2 regions of the Hoeflea phototrophica DFL-43 genome follow, and region 1 is predicted to be linked to the other one. Evidence: riboswitches for the same ligand, from Rfam matches in the RefSeq annotation. Region 1 holds a riboswitch; the other holds the start of a gene.
What was found. Region 1 has a riboswitch for cobalamin ahead of bluB (5,6-dimethylbenzimidazole synthase). Riboswitches for the same ligand answer to the same signal wherever they lie in the genome.

Region 1 (7,783 bases):
CTCTGCGGGCATCCGAACTCGGCGAGGACATCATCGCACCGGCCCAGGACGAAGAATTTGTGCTGTCGCATTGCGACAATGTGCAGGCGACCGGCTTCGTCGAACATCTCAAGCTGCCGCATTATGTCGACTTCCAGGCGGAACTCGATCTGGTGCGCCGCATGCGTGCCGAGCATTTTGCAAGCAACGCTTCAGACGATGCCACCGCATCCACCGATGACACCATGGAGGCAGCGGAATGAACGCGCAACTCACACAGACGTCTGGTCAGGGGTTGGCGAGCTACAATTTCGCCTATCTGGATGAGCAGACCAAGCGGATGATCCGCCGCGCGATCCTCAAGGGCATCGCGATCCCCGGCTACCAGGTTCCATTCGCCAGCCGTGAGATGCCGATGCCCTATGGCTGGGGGACGGGGGGTGTTCAGGTTACAGCCTCGATCATCGGTTCCGAAGACGTGCTCAAGGTGATCGACCAGGGTGCCGACGACACCACCAATGCTGTCTCGATCCGGGCCTTTTTTGCCAAGACCGCCGGTGTGGCGACGACGACCACTACAACGGAAGCTTCGATCATCCAGACAAGGCACCGGATTCCCGAAACGCCGCTCGCCGAAGGTCAGGTTCTTGTCTACCAGGTTCCCATCCCGGAACCCTTGCGCTTCCTTGAGCCGCGCGAAACCGAGACCCGCAAGATGCATGCGCTCGAGGAGTATGGCCTCATGCATGTGAAGCTTTATGAGGACATTGCCCGCAACGGCCATATCGCCACAACTTACGCCTATCCGGTGAAGGTCGAGGGGCGTTATGTGATGGATCCCTCGCCAACGCCGAAATTCGACAATCCGAAAATGCACCGCTCGCAAGCGTTGCAGCTGTTCGGCGCAGGCCGGGAAAAACGGATCTATGCGATCCCGCCGCACACCGATGTGGTGAGCCTGGATTTCGAGGACCATCCGTTCGAAATTCAAGAGTTCGAGCAACCCTGCGCGTTGTGCGGGGCAGAACAGGTCTATCTCGACGAGGTTGTCCTCGACGACAAGGGCGGCCGGATGTTCGTGTGTTCGGACACCGATCATTGCGAGAGCCGCAGAGCCGAAGGCCACCGCGGGGTGATGCTGGGCAGTGAGCTCCCGGCCGATGACGCTGATAGCCGGAAGGAGAGCCTGTGATGGCGATGGCAGATTTTTATGATGATCACGACACTGTGGCGGCTGCCACAGCGGACCAGCCATTGCTGTCGGTCGACGGCATCACCCGGGTCTATGGCGACCGGATCGGCTGCGCCGATGTGAGTTTCGATCTCTGGCCGGGCGAGGTGCTGGCGATTGTTGGCGAATCCGGCTCTGGCAAGACCACGCTTCTCAATTGCATTTCCTCGCGGCTGACGCCCACCTGCGGCACGGTGAACTACCGCATGCGCGATGGCGCAAGTGCCGACATCTACAAGATGGCGGAGGCCGAGCGGCGTTTTTTGATGCGCACCGACTGGGGCTTTGTCCACCAGAATCCGATTGATGGCCTGAGGATGACGGTCTCGGCCGGCGCCAATGTCGGCGAACGGCTGATGGCGATCGGGGACCGGCATTACGGCAACATCCGCGGAGCTGCGATCGAGTGGCTCGAGCGGGTCGAGATCAATGCGGACCGGGTCGATGACCAGCCGCGCGCTTTCTCCGGCGGCATGCGCCAGCGGCTGCAGATCGCCCGCAATCTGGTCACCAATCCGCGGCTCGTTTTCATGGATGAGCCGACCGGCGGGCTCGATGTTTCAGTGCAGGCGCGGCTGCTTGATCTGTTGCGAGGGCTGGTTTCCGATCTGGGGCTCGCCGTGGTGGTGGTCACCCACGATCTCGCTGTGGCACGGCTCCTGTCGGACCGGATGATCGTGATGAAGGATGGCCGGGTGATCGAAGCAGGCCTGACCGACCGGGTGCTTGATGACCCGCGCGCGCCCTACACGCAGCTTCTCGTTTCCTCCATTCTTCAGGTGTAAGCCGATGACCTCCCTTCTGATTGCATCCGAGGTTCACAAGACCTTCGTCATGCACATGCGCGGTGGTGTTGAACTGCCCGTCGTTGCCAATGTCTCCTTCTCGATGAACTCCGGGGCCTGCGCCGTGCTTGGCGGACCTTCAGGTGTGGGCAAGAGCTCGATCCTGAAGATGCTTTATGGAAATTACGGCTGCGATGGCGGGCAGATTCTGGTGCTGCACAATGGCAAGCATGTCGATATTGCCTCGGCCAGCCCACGCAAGGTGCTTGAGATCCGCCGCGATACGATCGGCTATGTCAGCCAGTTCCTGCGTGCGGTCCCGCGGGTGTCCGCCCTGGATGTCGCTGCCGAGCCGCTTCTGGTGCGCGGCGTGGCGCGCGAGGAGGCCCGCGACCGTGCGCGCGTGCTGTTTGCCCAGCTCAACCTGCACGAACGGCTCTGGTCGTTGCCGCCGGCCACCTTCTCCGGCGGTGAGCAGCAGCGCGTCAACATTGCCCGCGGCTTCATCACCGACCATCCGGTCCTGCTGCTCGACGAGCCGACAGCGTCGCTGGACGCGGCCAATCGCGAGGTTGTGATCGAATTGATTGCCGCCAAGAAGGCTGAAGGTGCCGCGCTCCTGGGGATCTTCCACGATTATGATGTGCGCAACGCGGTCGCCGACCAGGTGATCGACGTTTCCGCATTCGCAGCCGGAAAATCTGCCGCATGACCAAGTTGTCTGAAGCTCCGCTGGTTCACGCCACAGCGAAGATCGTGGACTCGACGCTTGGCCGCTACACCGAAGTCGGTGCCGGGTGTACGCTGTCGCACTCGACCATGGGCGACTATTCCTACTGCGTCGACAACACCCAGATCGCCTATGCGACCATCGGCAAGTTTGCCAACATCGCCAGCCATGTGCGGATTTACGCGAGCATGCATCCGATGGACCGGGCTTCGCTGCATCATTTCAGCTATCGCTCATCGTGGTATTTCGATGGTGAGAGCGACGATCAGGCGTTCTTTGATTGGCGCGCCGGGCAGGGGATCACCATCGGTCATGACACATGGATTGGTCATGGCGCGGTGGTGATGCCGGGGGTGACGATCGGCAATGGCGCAAGCATTGGCGCCAATGCGGTGGTCACCAAGGATGTGGCTGACTTTGCCATTGCGGTTGGCGTTCCGGCCCGCACGATCCGGCAACGCTTTTCCGATGACGTCGCCTCCCGGCTTGATGCGCTTGCCTGGTGGGACTGGGAGCATGACAAGCTGCATTCCGCGCTCAAGGACTTTCGCGCACTGTCGGCCGAAGAGTTCCTCGAGCGCCACGGCGGCTAGAACCCTTGCCTTAAGTCTTTCCACGCCAGCCTTCCTCGAAGATCAACTCGTCGAGCGGCAGCCGGCGGTTCCAGCCTTTGACCTGCAGTTCGGGGCGCTCATAAAGCTCATCGACATAGCCCAGGCAGAGATAGGCGACGATCTCGATCCGCTCAGGGATGCCGAGGATGGTTTTGAGATCGGCGTCATGAAAGATGCTGACCCAGCCCATGCCGATGCCCTCGACGCGGGCTGCGAGCCAGAGGTTCTGGACCGCGCAGACGGTGGAGTAGAGATCCATATTTGGATTGTGGGTCTTGCCCAGGATCACGTCGCCGCCTCGTCCACGGTCGCAAGTGATGCAGATGTTGAGCGGCGCCTTGCGGATGCCCTCGAGCTTAAGAGCTTTGTAGTCTGATTGCCGTTCTTCCGGGAACATCCGGGCGGCCTCATCGTTTGCGCGGCCAAATGCATCCGCAATTCTGTTGCGCACCGGCTGGCTGCGGATGGTGATGAAGTTCCATGGCTGCATGAAACCGACCGAAGGCGCGTGATGGGCCGCCTCGAGCAGCCTCTTCAAGACATCATCGGGAACAGGTTCGGGCAGAAACTGGTCGCGAACATCGCGTCGGGTGAAAATGGCCTTGTAAACGGCGTCGCGTTCACTGGCGAGGAACGGCTCGGCTCTGGCCAGCCCAGATGTCTTCGGCATTGTTTGATCCCCAACAATCCGTGAAAACCCGGCAACGCCGTCCACGCGCTGCTAGGCTATGACATCTGGCCGGTCTTCTGACTTCGGATCATTTGGCAGGCGCGCCTTCCCGGATTTCCCAGTGGCCCGGGGGTCCCAGTGACGTTTTGCGCTTGCCATCCCCGTTACAGCGTTGGGCACGTTCCGGTCTTGCACCGAATTCCCGATTCTCCCGCTTTTGGCGGACACCAGATTGCTTCATTGGTGCATGGCCGGGGCCGTGATGCAAGGCCGGAAATGCCCGATTTCCAAGGATTTCCCCCGATCAAGAAGGGGCTCTGTGGATCGTTACAAAACTGACATCAAACCGACATCGCAGCTTCACATGCCTCCGATAGTCCACCTTGCAGAAACTGCTAAATCCGGATTGCCGCAAAGGACATTGATTATGCTTGAGTTGACCGAAGTGACGCGTCGTTTTGGCGTCAACACCGCAGTCGACGCTGTTAGCCTGTCCATTCCCGAGGGGCAGATGGTTGGCATCATCGGTCGCTCGGGCGCCGGAAAATCCACGCTCCTGCGCATGATCAATCGGCTGACAGGGGTCAGCGACGGAGTGATTTCGCACTCCGGACGCGTGGTTTCGACCCTGAGCGGCCGTGAACTCAGAAGCTGGCAGCGCGATTGCGCGATGATCTTTCAGCAGTTCAACCTGGTTCCCCGGCTGGATGTGGTGTCGAATGTCCTGCATGGCACGCTCAACATGCGGTCGACTTTCTCGACGATGTTCAACCTGTTTCCCCGCGAAGACATCCTGAGGGCGATCTCCATTCTTGAGCGGCTTGGAGTCGCCGAGAATGCGCCGAAGCGCGCCGAGGCGCTTTCGGGCGGGCAGCAGCAGCGTGTCGCCATTGCCCGTGCGCTGATGCAATCCCCGAAACTGATCCTCGCCGACGAGCCGATCGCATCGCTTGATCCGCTCAATGCGCAGATTGTGATGGACGCGCTGCGGGACATCAACAGGCAGGAAGGCATCACGGTGGTGACCAACCTGCATACGCTCGATACCGCGCGCAACTATTGTGAGCGCATCATCGGGATGGCGCAGGGCAAGGTGGTCTTTGACGGCAAGCCTGATGCGCTGACCACCGAAGCCGTTCGCGCCATCTACGGATCGGGCGCCGATGGCGAAGAAATATCCGAATCCATGACCTCGACGAGCCTGCGGGCCCAGGGCCGCCCCGCCGATGTCAAGGCGCGAACCAATGCTTCGGGCGAAGTGGTCCTGGAGACAACCTGACCCGGAAGGTTCGTCAGTCCGGCCAGCGAATGCAATCCGGCATCATCCCTTTCGCCTGCCCCTTCTAACAACCCTCGAACGGAGACAATCCTATGATGAAAACAATCCTCGTGGCGGCAACTGCCGCACTTCTGTCCACAAGCGCATTCGCACAGGACGCGATCACCGAATTCCGCATCGGTATCCTCGGCGGCGAGAACGCCCAGGATCGCCTGACTTCGAACGAATGCCTGCGCGCCTATGCCGAGGAAGCCCTCGGTGTGCCTGTCAAGCTGTTTACCCCCGCTGACTATGACGGCGTGATCCAGGGCATGCTCGGCGGTTCGATCGACATGGCCTGGCTCGGCGCATCGTCCTACGCCAAGGCCTATCTGACCGATCCCGAGTCGGTCGAACCGGTGCTGGTCAAGACCAACCTCGACGGCTCGTTCAGCTATCATTCGATCGGTTTTGCCCGCAAGGAGAGCGGCATCACTTCGCTGGACGACATGAAGGGCAAGACCTTCGGATTCGGTGACCCGAACTCGACCTCCGGCTACCTCATTCCCTCGATCGAAATTCCGCAGGCAACCGGCGCTTCCATGGAAAGCGGCGATTACTTCGGTGAAGTCAAGTTCACCGGCGGCCACGAGCAGACCATCGTTGCCGTTGCCAATGGTGAAATCGACGCCGGCGTCACCTGGGCAGACGGCCAGGGCAACTGGGAAGACGGCTACAATTCCGGCGCTCTTCGCAAGGCCACGGATTCCGGTCTTGTCGACATGAACGAGATCGTCCAAATCTGGAAGTCGAAGCCAATCCCGGAAGGCCCGGTCACGCTGCGCAAGGCACTCCCGCAGGACGTCAAAGACACGGTGACCGAACTCGTCGGATCCATGCATGAAAAGGATGCGCAGTGCGCCTACAACATCGCCGCTGGCGAGACCGCAGGCTTCAAGCCGATCACCCACGAAGCCTACGAGACCATCGTTGCCGTTCGTGAAGCCAAGACCAACTAAGGCTCTTGCCAAACAGTCGCGGGGAGCCATCCGGCTCCCCGCTTTCTATTCGTGAAGGATGCCCGCCGATGAGCGACATGACTGCACAGCAGGACGGCTCGGCCGCTTCGAAGGCTATCCGCGAAAACTACCTGGAGATGACCCGCCGGAAGCAGATGTATGGCGGCATTTTGCTTATCGTCTTCATTGCTCTTCTGGTCTCCGGGTTCAGGCTTGCGGATGCCCGCAACGCCGGCGGGTTCTGGGATGGCATATCCCAGATATTCCAATTTCCTTCCGAGGTCGTCGCCGAGGGAATTGAGAAATCGGCATTGCTTCCGGCACTGCTGCTGGAATTTTTGCCTTCGTTGATTGAAACACTCAACATCGCGGCGGTCTCGACGTTAATCGGTGCTGCGGCCGCCATCGTGCTGGCGCTGCTGTCGACCCGCGGGCTGGCGCTGTGGCCCCGGATGATCCCGGTGTTTCGGCGCTTGATGGACGGCATGCGCGCAATCCCGGAGATCGTGATCGCGCTCGTCCTGATCTTCATTCTTGGCGGCGGGCCGGTTCCGGCGATGATCGCGATTGCCATTCACACCGCCGGCGCACTTGGCAAACTGTTCTCTGAGGTTTCGGAGAATGCCGACCTGAAACCGGTCGAGGGGTTGTCATCGGTCGGCGCAAGCTGGATCCAGAAGATGTGGCTTGGAGTCTTGCCTCAGGTGGCGCCGAACTGGTTCTCCTACGGGCTGCTGCGCTTCGAGATCAACATTCGCGCCTCGGCAATTCTGGGCTTCGTTGGGTCGGGCGGCATCGGACACGATCTTCGGATCGCCATGCAATGGGGCCAGGGACGCTACGACGAAGTCGTGGCGATCTTCATTCTCCTGTTCGCCACGATTGTCTTCTTCGACCAGGTGTCGAGCAACTACCGCAACCGCCTCGTCAAGGGACACTGACATGACCGCTCTCGATACGGGCCTGCTTTCGGGCGAGGACCTACGCAATCAGGTCCTCAGAGGATTCAGCCGCAAACAAAAGCTGGCCTTTGTCGTGCCCGGCGTCATCCTGCTTTACCTGTTCTACGTGTTTTTCGCCTTCGACATTTCGGGGATCGCCGCGCGCGCGCGGCTCGACAATGCGGCAATTCTCGTTTCGGACTTCTGGTCGCACAAGACCCATGTGACCCGGGACAACCGCAACAACGAGGTGACCATATCGATCGAAGGCGAAAACAAGGGGCGCTATCCGGAGGGAATGCTGCCGGATTGGGTCATGATGGAGAACGGGGTTACCCGTATCGATCTCGATGAGGGGCATGTTGTAGTCTTCGATGACGATGGCGCCCGCTACTCCGTGCCGGGATACGGCGTCATCGACATTTCGCCGAAGGTTGGAGGACTGAATCTTTCAGTACCGGACGGCGAAACGCCGGACTGGATCAGCTCTTCGAGAACACGCGTTTCGGTGACCACACCGCAGGGCCGTTTCAGCTATACCCGCAACAGGACCGAA
Region 2 (7,783 bases), 320 kb from region 1:
ATGTCAGTTCAGCCTGCCGACGAGGTCCGGATAAGGTTGTTGACCAAGCTGCGAAGCGGGCTTTTGGGACCCGTTTTTTCAGAGGGAAGCACGTTGTTCCAAGCGATTTGCACGCCGTTGGCGGAATTGAATACGTAAAGCATCGCGATGTCCTTCCTCTTGTCTGGCCACTGTCTGTCGGTGGGTTCGGTTTGAATGTCTCGATGGTGATCACCATCTGCCGGTGCTCTAGGCTTATTGGGTCTGCTGAGCTGCATTGAATACGCCGCGGCGTGTCGCATTTCAGATGCCGGAGACAAAACTTTCTCCAGTTTTGGGAATGTGATTAAGCGGCGGTTAACAAACGGCCTTTTTGCCCTTTTGCGGGCCGGTTGCGGGTGCTATCGAACAGGATATGACAAGGGCGTTAATGTTTCAGGGGACAGGCTCGGATGTCGGCAAAACCGTGCTGGTTGCGGGGTTTTGCCGGCTTGCGGCGAATCACGGGCTGAAAGTGCGTCCGTTCAAGCCGCAGAACATGTCCAACAATGCAGCAGTGGCCGATGACGGCGGTGAAATCGGGCGGGCGCAATGGTTGCAGGCCATGGCCTGCCGGACGCCAGCGAGCATTCACATGAACCCGGTCCTGCTCAAGCCGCAGTCGGAAACCGGCTCCCAGGTTGTCGTCCAGGGCAAGGTCACCGGCCACGCTCGCGGGCGGGATTACCAGACTCTCAAGCCCAAACTGATGGCGGCGGTAATGGACAGCTTTGGCCGCATAGGCGAGGACGCCGATCTGGTGCTGGTGGAGGGGGCTGGCTCCCCCGCCGAAATCAACCTCAGGGCGGGCGACATCGCCAATATGGGATTTGCGACATTGGCCAAGGTGCCGGTGGTGCTGGTGGGCGACATCGACCGTGGCGGCGTGATTGCATCCATCGTCGGCTCGCACACGATCCTGCCCGATGCCGACCGGGCAATGATTGCGGGCTACCTGATCAACAAGTTCCGCGGCGATGTGAGCCTGTTTGACGACGGCATCTCGGCGATCGAGGGATTTACCGGATGGCCCTGTTTCGGCGTTGTGCCCTGGCTCAAATCCGCAGCCCGTCTGCCGGCAGAGGATTCGGTGGCGCTCGAACGGCTTGTTCGTGGCAAGGCAGGAGCGCTCAAGATCGCGGTGCCGGTGCTGTCGCGGATCGCCAATTTCGATGATTTCGATCCGCTGCGCGCGGAGCCCGATGTGGAGCTGGTGTTTGTCAAACCCGGCGAGCGTCTGCCGGAGGATGCCGGGCTGGTGATTCTGCCCGGTTCGAAATCCACCATCGGAGACCTTGCCGATTTCCGCGGTCAGGGCTGGGATGCGGATCTTCAGGCGCATCATCGCCGTGGCGGGCGGATCATCGGGATTTGCGGCGGCTACCAGATGCTTGGCCGCATGGTGCGTGATCCGCTGGGTATTGAAGGCGCAGAGCCGGCCGCCGAAGGGCTCGGCCTGCTTGATATCTCGACAGAAATGGCGCCTGAGAAAACGGTTCGCAACATCGCCGCACGATCCGCACAAGGCGATCTGCCGCTTGAGGGTTACGAGATCCATCTGGGTGTCAGCCAGGGCCCGGACTGCGCCCGGCCGATGACCATTCTCGACGGACGGCCCGATGGTGCGACCTCGCCGGACGGTCGCGTCTCCGGGACCTATCTTCACGGGCTGTTCGGTTCGGATGCCTATCGCGCCGAATTGCTGAAGAGTTTCGGACTGACCGGTGGATTGCTGAACTACCGCGAAGATGTCGATGCGGCGCTCGACGATATTGCCGCGGAACTGGGCCGTTTGGTTGGATTTGAACGGATCATGGAGGCCAGCGGCGTCATTGGTCGTTGATGGACGATCTGAGGGCGCAATCGAGATTGACACCCGGCGGGCCTGTGCCTATCACTTGGGTCTCGAATGGTTCCAGGGATGCAAGTTGTCTCTCCGGATCAAAAGGGAATGCGACGGGATGGACCCAAGCCGGGCATCCTTATCGCAGCCGACCCCGCGACTGTAGAGCGGTTAGGCAAATGTCACCGGTTCGGGACGCCAGGGTGACGGGGGAACAATGGTGTTTGCCTGTGATCTGAACCAACCAAGCCGGGGAAAGCCACTGACGTGGCGGCATGATCAATCGGCGCGGACGCCTCTTTGTCTACGAATCGTCCCGTTTTCATGACCGCCTCAAACGTCGGGAAGGCTGGCATTTGCTGTTGTGCGACTTATCTGGTTGCACAGAACCCGCGAGCCAGGAGACCTGCCATTCGCACCGGTTGAGAGCCGGACCTTTGGAAGAGGTGTTCTTCCGAAGCCATTCACGGAGGTTGTCATGGCTGTTAAGACTGAAACGCTTTCACTGACCGATCGCATCGGCGCACGTACCGTTGCCGGATTGATGGCACTGGTCATCGGTTCCATTCTGGTGTTCGGAGTTGGCCTGGCCAATTCGCAGACGCTGCACGACGCGGCGCACGACACCCGGCATTCCTACGGCTTTCCCTGCCACTAAGGGATTGATCTCATGATTGTCAGGTTGCTCCTGGCGGCTCTTGCCGCCGGGCTTATCGCCGGTTTGGTGATGACGCCCGCCCAATATGTCAAAACCATTCCGCTTATCATGCAGGCAGAAGCCTATGAGAATGGCGAGGCTGGTCACAGCCATGGCGCTGCTGAAGCAGAGGCCAGCCATTCCCATGATCATGGCGAAGGCGAAGAACAGCTCTGGTTTGGCCGTTTCGGCAATACGATTCTCGCCAATCTGGTCGCCGGTGGCGGCTTTGCCCTGATGCTGGCGGCCGTGGCGCTTCTGACCGGGATCGAGTTTCCCGCCGGACGTGAAGCCTTGATGCGGGGCTTGTTCCTTGGCGCCGGTGCCTGGTTTGCAGTCCAACTCGCCCCCTCCTTCAGCCTGCCGCCTGCGGTGCCCGGGTTTCCCTATGCGGATCTCGGTGATCGCCAGAGCTGGTGGATGATCACGGTCGCTCTGACGGGACTTGGCCTTTGGCTGATCGCGCTGAGACCGGAGATGATTGCCAAGGCGGTTGGCGTTGTGCTGATCGCTGCGCCGCATATGTGGGGCGTGCCCGTGCCGGAAGACATCTACAGCGAAGTTCCCGCCTATATCGCGTCTGCCTATGCCGCGGCATCGTTGGCGACCACACTGTTTTTCTGGCTGTTGCTCGGTGGCCTGCTCGGGGTTTTCCTGTCGCGGGTTCCCCGGGACGCAGAGGCGTGACGGGGGCGTGAGCGGCAAACTGCCAGCGGTGACGCTTGTGCTCGGCGGCGCACGCTCGGGCAAGTCGGCCTTTGCCGAACGGTTGGTCGAGGCGGCCTCGCCAATGCGGTTCTATCTGGCGACCGGTCAGGCCTGGGATGAAGAGATGCGCGCGCGGATCTCAACGCACCAGGACCGGCGCGGGGCCGGATGGGAAACCGTCGAGGCTCCGGTTGAGCTGGCGGAAGCGCTTGCTGACGCGGCGCGCGCCGACCGCCCGGTGCTGGTTGATTGCCTGACGCTGTGGGTGACCAATCTGATGCTCGGCGAACATGACATTGATGCGGCCTTTGAACGGCTCGCCAAAACACTGCCGGGCCTCAAGGGGCCGGTGGTTTTCGTTTCCAACGAGGTTGGCCTCGGCATCGTGCCGGACAATGCCATGGCGCGCGCGTTTCGCGATCATGCCGGCCGCCTCCACCAGACAATCGCGGGTCTGGCCGATGAAGTCCATTTCGTCGCTGCCGGTCTGCCGCTCAAGATGAAGGGTTAGAACCATGAACGGGTCCAAGATTCCCGCCACCGTAATCACCGGGTTTCTCGGTGCCGGCAAGACCACGCTGATCCGCCACATGCTGGCCAATGCCAATGGCAAACGCATTGCGCTGATCATCAACGAGTTTGGCGATCTGGGTGTGGATGGCGATGTGCTCAAGGGTTGCGGCGATGAGGTCTGTTCGGAGGACGACATCGTCGAGCTGACCAATGGCTGCATCTGCTGCACCGTGGCCGATGATTTCATCCCGACGATGGAACAGCTGCTGGCGCGCAAGAACCGGCCTGATCACATCGTCATCGAGACGTCCGGCCTTGCGCTGCCGCAGCCGCTGGTCGCCGCTTTCAACTGGCCCGGGATCAAGACCCAGGTGACAGTCGATGGGGTTGTGACCGTGGTCGACAGCGCTGCGGTGGCGGCCGGACGGTTTGCCCATGATCATGACAAGCTCGACGCACAGCGCCAGGCTGACGAGGGGCTTGATCATGAAAGCCCGCTTGAGGAACTGTTCGAAGACCAGCTCACGGCCGCGGATCTGATCGTGCTCAACAAGGCTGACCTGATCAGTGCGGAAGAGCTGGAAGGCGTGCGCAGCGGGATTTCCGCACACATGTCGCGCAAACCTGCATTCGTGGAATCGCGGCAGGGTGAGGTGGCGCCGGAGGTTCTTCTGGGGCTTGGCATGGGCACGGAAGACGACATCGCCAACCGCAAGTCGCATCACGAGCTTCACCATGAGGACGGCCACGAACACGATCATGATCATGACGAGTTCGAGAGCTTCGTCGTGTCGCTGGGACCGGTCGCCGACCCGGCAGCCTTTACCCAAGGCCTGGTCACGCTGATCCAGACCCACGACATTCTTCGGCTCAAGGGCTTTGCCGATGTTGCCGGCAAGCCGATGCGGCAGGTGATCCAGGCCGTGGGCAGCCGCATCGACACCCATTTCGACCGGCCTTGGGCTGCCGGCGAAACACGCGAGACACGGCTGGTGGTGATCGGGCTTCATGATCTTGATGAAGCCGCAATCCGCGATGGTCTGTCCCAGCTTTCAGGCTGAGGCAATAAGGAGGCTCCGTCCCGATGCATCTGCTGGTCGCGCAAAAAGGGGCGTTGAGCGATGGTGACGAGGCCGTTGACCTCGGCCAGTCTCCCGGCGATATCCTGTTCCTGAGCGCCGCCGACACCGAGCTTGCGAGCATTGCCGGCGCGCGTCAGGCGTCGGGCTCCATGGCCTGGCGGCTTGCCAGCCTGAGTGATCTCAAACACCCGATGTCGGTCGACACCTTCATCGCCCGCATGGCGCCGAAGGCGAGGCTGGTGGTGGTGCGGGCGCTTGGCGGGGCAAGCTATTTCTCCTATGCGCTGGAAAGCCTCCGGGCTGCTGCTTCGACGTACGGCTTCAAGCTTGCGGCGCTGCCGGGCGACGACAAGCCCGATCCGGGGCTGGAGCCGTTCTCGACCCTTGACGAGGCCGACCGGCTGGCACTCTGGGCCTATCTCAACGAGGGTGGGGCGGAGAACGCGCGCGGTTTCATTGACCTGTCCGAGGCCCTGCTGACGGGTGGCGAACGGCCCGGACCTGCGGCGCCCCTGCTCAAGGCCGGTCTGTGGCATCCTGCCAAGGGCAATCCGTCGCTCGATGATCTGAAACGGGACTGGAAGGCTGATGCGCCGGTGGCGGCCATCTGTTTTTACCGGGCGCTGGTTCAAAGCGGGCAGACTGCGCCGGTCTCAGCACTTTGCGATGCGTTGCGCGAACAGGGCGTCAATGCGCTTCCTGTGTTCGTCTCAAGCCTCAAGGATCCGGTCTCGGTCGGTACGGTGGAGGCGATCTTCGCAGGCGCTGCGCCCGATGTGGTGATCAACGCCACCGGGTTCGCGGTTTCGTCGCCTGGTGGCGCGACCAAGGGCACGGTGCTCGAATCGACTGGCGCGCCGGTGTTGCAGGCGGTGTTTGCCGGCGGCGGGCGGGACGCTTGGGCTGCCTCGCAGCAGGGTCTCACCTCGCGGGATCTGGCCATGCATGTGGCTCTGCCGGAGGTGGATGGACGGGTGCTGGCTCGCGCGGTGTCGTTCAAGGCCGCGGCGCGGTTTGATGAGACCGTTGAGGCCAACATTGTTGCCCACCAGCCCGAACCGGACCGGATGGCGTTTGTCGCCGAACTGGCGCGGCGCTGGGCGCGTCTGCGGATGACCTCACCGTCCGAGCGGCGGGTGGCGATCGTGCTGGCCAACTATCCCAACCGCGATGGCCGCATCGCCAATGGCGTCGGGCTCGACACACCGGCCGGCACGGTTGAGGTGATGCGTGCCATGGCTGAAGCCGGGTATCAGACCGGCGATCTGCCTGCCGATGGTGATGCGCTGGTAACCGAGCTGAAGGCCGGGCCGACCAATGCGCTTGGCGGCAGGCGCAAGGAAGGCGTGGTTCTTTCTGCAGAGGCCTACCGGGACTTCTATGACCGGCTTGATCCCGAAATCCGTGAGGCGGTGACTGCGCGCTGGGGTATGCCGGAGGAAGACCCGTTCTTCCGGGGTGGCGCGTTTCATCTCGCGCTTCTGCGTTTTGGCAATGTGGTCATCGGGATCCAGCCTGCACGCGGTTACAACATAGATCCGAAGGCGAGCTACCACGCGCCGGATCTGGTGCCGCCGCACGGCTATCTGGCGTTTTATGCCTGGCTGCGTGAGAGCTTTGACACTCATGCGGTCATCCATATGGGCAAGCATGGCAATCTCGAATGGCTGCCGGGCAAGGCCCTGGCGCTGTCGCGCGGGTGCTATCCGGAGGCGGTGCTTGGAGCGACGCCGCATATCTATCCGTTCATCGTCAATGATCCGGGCGAGGGCACGCAGGCCAAGCGGCGGACCTCGGCGGTGATCATCGACCATCTGACGCCGCCGCTGACCCGCGCCGAGAGCTATGGTCCGCTCAAGGATCTCGAGGCACTGGTCGACGAATTCTACGAGGCTTCCGGCCATGATCCGCGACGGCTGAAGCTGCTCAAGGGCCAGATCCTCGATCTGGTGCGCGACATCGGGCTTGATCATGATGCCGGGATTGCGGCGGGCGATGATGACGATCTGGCGCTCGAAAAGCTCGATGCCTGGCTGTGTGACCTCAAGGAAATGCAGATCCGCGACGGGCTGCACATCTTCGGCAAGTCGCCTGAGGGCTCGCTGCTGACGGATCTGACGGTGGCGCTGGCGCGGATCAAGCGTGGCGAGATGCCGGGTGAGGACAGCCTGCAGCGGGCGATTGCGCGGGATCTTGGGCTTTCGACGGGAAACAAGAACCCCTCCCCAACCCGTCCGGGGCGAGCCACTGGTCTCGCCCGTCCTTTGGACCCCCACAGGGGGGAGGGGCTTGAACCCCCGACACCTGTGGAGGCCTCTGAGCCCACCGCTCGCGCTGAGCCGTCTAGCCCCTCCCCCTTGTGGGGAGGGGTTGGGGAGGGGCCTTTGTTCGATCCTCTCGACTGTGCCATGGCCGAGCCTTGGGCCGGCCCAAAGCCTGCGGAGCTGCAAGCCGTCTCCACCGACCCCTGGCGCAGCAATGGCGATACGGTGGAGCGGATCGAGTTGCTGGCGATTGGGCTTGTGTCGGGACGGACGACTTTGCCCGGAGAGTGGGAAGCGACGCGGGCGGTGATCGAGGAGATCGAAGCCCGGATCAAGCCGGCGGTCGAAGCCTGTGGCAACGCCGAAATCGAAGGCATTCTCACGGCGCTTGATGGGCGCTTTGTTGCGCCTGGACCATCGGGTGCGCCGACACGGGGGCGGCCGGACGTTTTGCCGACGGGACGGAATTTCTACTCGGTCGACAGCCGCGCGGTGCCGACACCTGCGGCTTGGGAACTGGGACAGAAATCTGCGGAACTGCTGGTTACCCGGCATATCCAGGACCATGGCGAATGGCCGACCTCGATGGCGTTGACGGCCTGGGGCACATCGAACATGCGCACCGGCGGCGACGACATCGCCCAGGCGCTGGCGCTGA

Region 2: linked by a shared signal. The riboswitch ahead of HPDFL43_RS15305 (CbtB domain-containing protein) and the one ahead of bluB (5,6-dimethylbenzimidazole synthase) in region 1 are both predicted to bind cobalamin.

The regions. Positions count from the first base shown of each region.
Region 1 covers NZ_CM002917.1:2,908,376-2,916,158, reverse strand. The annotation lists gene HPDFL43_RS13820 (carbon-phosphorus lyase complex subunit) at 1-242, shown strand, start outside; gene HPDFL43_RS13815 (alpha-D-ribose 1-methylphosphonate 5-phosphate C-P-lyase PhnJ) at 239-1,171, shown strand; gene phnK (phosphonate C-P lyase system protein PhnK) at 1,171-1,995, shown strand; gene phnL (phosphonate C-P lyase system protein PhnL) at 2,000-2,707, shown strand; gene HPDFL43_RS13800 (DapH/DapD/GlmU-related protein) at 2,704-3,318, shown strand; gene bluB (5,6-dimethylbenzimidazole synthase) at 3,329-4,009, opposite strand; cobalamin riboswitch at 4,060-4,256, opposite strand; gene phnC (phosphonate ABC transporter ATP-binding protein) at 4,437-5,288, shown strand; gene phnD (phosphonate ABC transporter substrate-binding protein) at 5,381-6,286, shown strand; gene phnE (phosphonate ABC transporter, permease protein PhnE) at 6,355-7,227, shown strand; gene phnE (phosphonate ABC transporter, permease protein PhnE) at 7,229-7,783, shown strand, end outside.
Region 2 covers NZ_CM002917.1:3,225,785-3,233,567, reverse strand. The annotation lists gene HPDFL43_RS15310 (cobyric acid synthase) at 395-1,861, shown strand; cobalamin riboswitch at 1,912-2,289, shown strand; gene HPDFL43_RS15305 (CbtB domain-containing protein) at 2,340-2,519, shown strand; gene HPDFL43_RS15300 (CbtA family protein) at 2,532-3,245, shown strand; gene cobU (bifunctional adenosylcobinamide kinase/adenosylcobinamide-phosphate guanylyltransferase) at 3,253-3,777, shown strand; gene cobW (cobalamin biosynthesis protein CobW) at 3,782-4,840, shown strand; gene cobN (cobaltochelatase subunit CobN) at 4,864-7,783, shown strand, end outside.